DNA from 2 places in the Mesorhizobium sp. M0938 genome. Region 2 is predicted to be linked to the other one. Evidence: predicted binding sites of a transcription regulator. Region 2 holds the regulator's gene; the other holds the start of a gene.
The links. Region 2 encodes PhoB, which activates phosphate uptake and scavenging genes when phosphate is short. Its sites were predicted from a motif close to TGTCATNNANCTGTCAT; they were not measured.
Positions count from the first base shown of each region.

Region 1: the regulator PhoB is predicted to act here: its motif matches at 1,487-1,503, upstream of olsB (l-ornithine N(alpha)-acyltransferase).

Region 1 covers NZ_JAMYNS010000011.1:120,653-123,926, reverse strand. The annotation lists gene grpE (nucleotide exchange factor GrpE) at 1-452, shown strand, start outside; gene olsB (l-ornithine N(alpha)-acyltransferase) at 548-1,423, opposite strand; gene NKH73_RS20475 (hybrid sensor histidine kinase/response regulator) at 1,602-3,274, opposite strand, start outside.
Region 2 covers NZ_JAMYNS010000002.1:56,661-59,934, reverse strand. The annotation lists gene pstB (phosphate ABC transporter ATP-binding protein PstB) at 8-823, shown strand; gene phoU (phosphate signaling complex protein PhoU) at 861-1,565, shown strand; gene phoB (phosphate regulon transcriptional regulator PhoB) at 1,582-2,271, shown strand; gene NKH73_RS02910 (ROK family protein) at 2,469-3,274, opposite strand, start outside.

The DNA of each region.
Region 1 (3,274 bases), on a different contig from region 2:
GTACCGCCCGCGACGTGCACGATGCGCGTGCCTATGCGGTTGCCAATTTCGCCCGTGACATGCTGTCGGTATCGGACAATCTGCGCCGCGCGCTGGATGCGATCCCGGCTGAAGCCAAGGCGTCGGGCGATGCCGGTTTCAAGGCGCTGATCGAGGGCGTCGAGCTCACCGAGCGCGCCATGCTATCGGCGCTGGAGCGGCACGGAGTGAAAAAGCTCGAACCGGAAGGCGAGAAATTCGACCCGAATTTCCACCAAGCGATGTTCGAGGTGCCCAATCCGGAAGTACCGGCCAACACGGTGGTCCAGGTCGTGCAGCCGGGCTATTCGATCGGCGAGCGGGTGCTGCGGCCGGCTATGGTCGGCGTTGCCAAAGGCGGCCCCAAGCTTACGGCGAGCGAAGCTCCGGTCGAGCCAGGGCCGGTGAATGAGCAAGCTGAGAAGGATGCGTGAATTGGTGAATGGTGAATGGTTAGTAGTGAGTAGTTGGCAAAAGTAGTGTCCAGCAGCAAACGGCTTCGTGCTACCGGCCATTCACTATTCACCATTCACGCGGCGAAACGCTGGGCTTCCCCGCCATAGTAGTTGACGTAACGGGCACCGATCTCCTTGACCGGCATCACGACGAACACATCGACGGTGGAGAATTCGCGGTCGATGACGCAGCCGTCGCCGATGCGCGCTCCGACGCGCAGATAGCCCTTGACCAGCGGCGGCATCGCCGCGATCGCGGCCTTGGCATTGACCGCCTCGATCGGCATCAAATCCATGGAACAGTAGCGCCCGGCGACCGCGCGCACATCCCAGGCCGAGTTCGTTCGGCAGTGATGGGCGAGATAGGTCAGCGCCTCGGCGTGCGCCGCTGGCACGGTGCCCGGGAACGAGGCGCACCCGGTCATCACGCCGATGCCGTAATGGTTGATATAGGCCCAAATCCCTTGCCAGAGCGCCTCGATGGTGCGCTTCGAGCGGTATTCCGGCAGGACGCAGGAGCGGCCGAGCTCGAGGAAACGCTGGCCGGGATGGCGGGCGATGAGCTTGGTCAGCTCGAATTCGCCCTCGGAATAGAAGCCACCGGCGGCGGTTGCGATTTCCTGCCGGAGCAGGCGGTAAGTGCCGACAATGCGGCGGTGCTCGGGACCGGACAGAGATGTGTCGAAGACGAGCAAATGATCACAAAGCGGATCGAAATGGTCGGCGTCGCGGCGGTCCTGCACCTGGAACAGGTTCTTCCTGGCGCCAAGCTCGTCATAGAAAACCCGGTAGCGCACTTCCTGCGCGGCGGCGACCTCGGCCTCGTTGCGGGCGAGCCGCACTTCGAGGTTGCCGATGCGGCCGAGCGCTTCGCCTTTTATGACGGCATCGACGTTCCGCCCAACGAGCAATGCGCTGCTGGCGTTCGGCCGAGTGTCACATTCCGGCATAACTGTATGCACGAGTGATTCTCCTTCGAGCCATCCCTCTTGGCACGGGGATACGGTGTAGGTGCAACAGGATTGTGACAGTACCGTGATACGGCGTTGCCGGCAATACTTCGTCGGCTGGGTAATCCTTCAACCGGCTATGTTACGCCGGGAAAGCTTAGAAGGGCAGCCCACCGGATCACGCAGCAACCTGGCCTTCGACCGCATGGACAAGCGCGTCGGGATCGAGCGGCTTGGTGACGAAGCCGCTGGCGCCATGGGCAAGCACGGCATGGCGGGTCTTTTCCTGACTGTCCGCCGACAGCACCATGATGGGAACCGGCGGCACGGCGGTTTCCTCCTCGTGCCGGCGGATGGCGGCGATAGCGTCCAGCCCGTCCATCACAGGCATGTGCAGGTCCATCAGCACCACGTCGAAGCGGTGCTTGTGGCCGCTGCCGGTGACGGCCTCGACGGCGGCCTTGCCGTTGGCGACCACCTTCACGCGATGCCCGGCCTTCAGCAGCGTGGCACGGGCCAGCATGGCGTTGATGTCGTTGTCCTCGGCGATCAGCACGGACAGGCCCTGCTGGCGGCTGCCAATGGCACGGACGGATGGCGCGTCGCGCTTTTCCGGCTGTGGCTGGGCGAGGGTGGGTACGCTACTGCTCAAAAGCACGCGCAGCAACGTCTCGCCACGCACCGGCCTTGCCAGGAAGGTGGTATAGCCGCTGGCGCGGAATTCGCCCAGCATCCCGCGGTCGGTCGGTGCGATCAGCGTGATCGCTTCGCAGTCGGCAAAGCCGCTCTGGCGAAGGCGCTTGAGCAGCCTGCCGTCGCTCTCTTCCATGGCCGCGTCGATCAGAAGCACGTCACAGCCTTGGGCGAAGGGTTCTGCCTGGGCGGCGGTCGCGGCCAGATCGACCATGCCGCCATTGGCGCGGATGGTGCGGGCGATGGCGTCGGCCTCGATGGCGTTTTTCGACAGGATCACGGCGCGCCGGCCCGACAGGGCATTCCGGCGGTTCTGCGGTGCTTCGGTGGCCGATGTTGCAGGGATTTCGAAGACGAATTCGGAACCGTGGCCGAGCCGGCTCGACACCGAAATCGTGCCGCCCATGGCGATCACCAGACGTTTGGAGATGGCAAGACCAAGACCAGCGCCGCCATGCGCGCGGGTCGACGAGCCATCGACCTGTTCGAATTCCTCGAAAATGCGTTCCAGGTCGTCCTCGCTCAGGCCGGGGCCGGTGTCGGCGACACCGAAGCATATGCGGTCGGTGGTTTCGGTGCGGGCGCGAGCGACGTTCAGCAAAACGCCGCCGCTGTCGGTGAACTTGATGGCGTTGCCGATCAGGTTGAGCAGAACCTGCCTGACCCTTCCCGGATCGGCTGATATCATCTGCGGCACGTCGGGCTCGACATGGCAGCCAATGCCGATGTTTTTGGCGAAGGCGCGCGCCGCCAAGAGCTCGATGATGTTGTCGGCGATCTCGCGCACCGACATTGGCTGCGGTTCGGGATCGAAGCGGCCGGCCTCGATCTTGGAATAGTCGAGCAGATCCTCGATCAGCGCCAGCAGCGCGCTGGCCGATGTCGACACGGCGCCGACATAGGTCCGTTGTTCAGGCGAGAGGTTGGTGTCCGCCAGCAGTCTGGCCATGCCCATGATGCCGTTCATCGGCGTGCGGATCTCGTGACTGACGGTGGCGAGGAAGCGCGATTTGGCCTGGCTTGCGTATTCGGCTCGCTCACGGGCGGTGATCAGCGACGATTCGGCGTGCTTGCGGGCGGTGATGTCGCGGGCGATGGCGCGATGCGAGGCGGCGCCGCTCTCCTTGTCACGCACGGACAGTTCGATCCATGAGAACC
Region 2 (3,274 bases):
AGAGGATATGAACATCATGACGGAAGCCAGCGTCGAACAGAAACTGAATAGCGGAACCAACGAACCTTCGATCAAGATGAAGGGCGAAAAGGTCTCTGTTCATTATGGCGAGAAGCGCGCTCTGTTCGACGTGGATCTCGATGTCCGCGAGAACCAGGTGACGGCGTTGATCGGCCCGTCGGGTTGCGGCAAGTCGACCTTTCTGCGTTGCCTGAACCGAATGAACGACACGATCGACATCGCGCGAGTAAGTGGCAAGATCACGCTCGACAACGAGGATGTCTACGACCCGAAAATCGACGTCGTCGAGCTGCGGGCTCGCGTCGGCATGGTGTTCCAGAAGCCGAACCCGTTTCCGAAGTCGATCTACGAAAACGTCGCCTACGGTCCGCGCATTCACGGTCTGGCCAGAAGCAAGGCGGAGCTGGACGGCATCGTCGAATCGAGCCTGAAGAAGGCCGGCCTGTTCAACGAGGTCAAGGATCGCCTGCTCGAATCGGGCACCGGCCTTTCCGGCGGACAGCAGCAGCGCCTGTGCATCGCGCGCGCCATCGCGGTGTCGCCGGAAGTGATCCTGATGGACGAGCCCTGCTCAGCGCTCGATCCGATCGCCACCGCCCGCGTCGAGGAGCTGATCGACGAGCTGCGTCAGAACTACACGATCGTCATCGTCACCCATTCGATGCAGCAGGCAGCGCGCGTGTCGCAGCGAACGGCGATGTTCCATCTCGGCTATCTGGTCGAGGAAGGCGCGACCGACAAAATGTTCACCAACCCCGACGACAAGCGCACCCAGGACTACATCACCGGCCGGTTCGGCTGAGCGGTCCGGCGGCGAATTCGAACACGAGGACAGCATCATGGGTGAACATACCGTCGCCTCCTTCGACGAGGAATTGGAACACATCGACAGGCTGATCCGTGACATGGACGAGCTTGCCGCCGCGATGGTAGCTGCGTCGATCCGCGCATTGCTCGCGTCGGACAATGCCATGGCGCAGCGCGTCGTCTCTGACGATGCCATCATGGATGCCCGGCAGCGCGAGCTCGACGACAGCGCGATCACACTGATCGCCAAGCGGCAGCCGATGGCGCAAGACCTGCGCGCCGTGGTTGGCGCAATCCGGATGGCCGGCGATCTGGAGCGCATCGGCGACCTGGCCAAGAACATAGCCAAGCGGGTCAGCGCAGTCGGACAGAGCGCCACGCCGCGTAATCTCTCGCACGGTATCGACGCAATGGCGGATCTCGTTCTCGAACAGCTCCGTGGCGTGGTCGAGCACTACGTGTCGCGAGACGCCAACGCGTTGAAGGAACTACGCGCCGCCGACGAGAAGGTCGATGTCAAATACACGGCGGTTTTTCGCGAGCTCCTGACCTACATGATGGAGGACCCTCGTAACATCACCGCCTGCACGCATCTTCTGTTCTGCGCCAAGAATCTCGAGCGTATTGGCGATCATGTAACCAACATCGCCGAAAACGCCTACTATGTCGTGACCGGGCAGCAGTTGCCGGCGGATCGCCCGAAGCTCGACGAAACGACGACGGCGCCGGCGACATGACGGGGGTGACCGATCGATGATCGCGCCGCGCATCATGGTGGTGGAGGATGAAGAGCCGCTGGGCGTCCTCCTCCGCTACAATCTGGAATCCGAAGGCTATCAGGTCGAGGTGGTGACACGCGGCGACGAGGCCGAAATCCGGCTGCAGGAAAACGTGCCCGATCTTCTGGTGCTCGACTGGATGGTGCCGGCAGTTTCCGGCATCGAGCTTTGCCGGCGTCTTCGGGTGCGTCCCGAAACCGAGCGGTTGCCGATCATCATGCTGACCGCGCGCGGCGAGGAGAGCGACCGGGTGCGCGGCCTCTCGACCGGGGCCGACGACTATCTGGTCAAGCCGTTCTCGACACCGGAATTCATGGCCCGAGTCAAGGCGCTGCTGCGCCGCGCCAAGCCGGAAGTGCTGTCCAGCGTGCTGAAGGTCGGCGACATCATGCTCGATCGCGAATCGCACAGGGTCTACCGCAAGAAGAGCGAGATCCGGCTCGGGCCGACCGAATTCCGGCTGCTCGAATTCATGATGCGGCACCCCGGTCGCGTCTTCTCGCGCAGCCAGTTGCTCGACAATGTCTGGGGCGAGACGATTTACATCGATGAACGCACGGTGGACGTCCATGTCGGGCGGCTGCGCAAGGCGGTCAACAATGGTCGCATGCCCGATGTCATCCGTACCATCCGCGGCGCGGGCTATGCGATCAGGGAAGACTAGGCTGATACTCCAGGTGATGCCGGCCCGCGAATGGCGATTTCCTGCGTTTCCGGTACGTACTTAAACGTTACGCTCCGTTCCGGTTCTCGGAAGCCACCGGTTTGGTTGTTTCGCGCCCGTCTTCGACTCCGGCGTGGCCTGACCTGAATCTCAACACATCCAAGTCGCAATCCGCCTTTGTTCCTTGCCTTTCGAACTCAGGCCACGTCCTTCCTGATCGTGCCGGACTTTCCTTGCGCGCCCGGCGCGAAAATCTCCTGGTCGACGAAATTCAGCGCCTGCATGGCGCAGCCTTCGCGGATCAGCGGCAATTCGTTCGGCTCGGTGTCGAAGGAAATCGAACCCGAATGCTGGCCGCCGGCGGTCTGGGCGATGGCTTCGCGCAGGGCAGGCTCGATCAGGTCGAAAGCGGCAGCGCTGGCGCCGACCATGGCGACCGGCGCCGGATCGATCAGCGCGAACAGGCTGCCTAGGCCGAAGCCGAGCGCTTCGCCGGCCTTGCGGTAGGCTTCGCGCTCCGGTCCGTCCGTCTCGCGCGCCCGGGCCGCCAGTGCCCGCATGTCGGCATCGCTGACATCGGCAACCGGTTCGGCATTCTCGCTCAATTGCCTTGCATTGCGCCAGATGGCGTAGTTGCCGGCATAGGCTTCGACGCAGCCGCGCCGTCCGCAACGGCAAAGCGCGCCGCCCGGCCGATGGATCATGTGGCCGAATTCGCCGCCTGAGGAATGGGTGCCGGTGAACAGTTCGCCCTTCAGCACCAGCCCCATACCGATGCCGTGTGAGAGGAGAATAGCGATGAAATCGTTGCGGTAGCGATCCGGGTCGCGCCAGCGCAGCGCCACGGCCATCATGTTGCAGTCGTTTTCCATGATGGCCGGGATGCCGAATTCGCGTTCAAGAATGTCGGCGAAAGCGATGTTCGTTTGCGGCGTGATCGGCGACCACAACATGGCGCGCGCATGGGAATCCGTAATACCCTGGATCGCCAGTGCGATGCGGG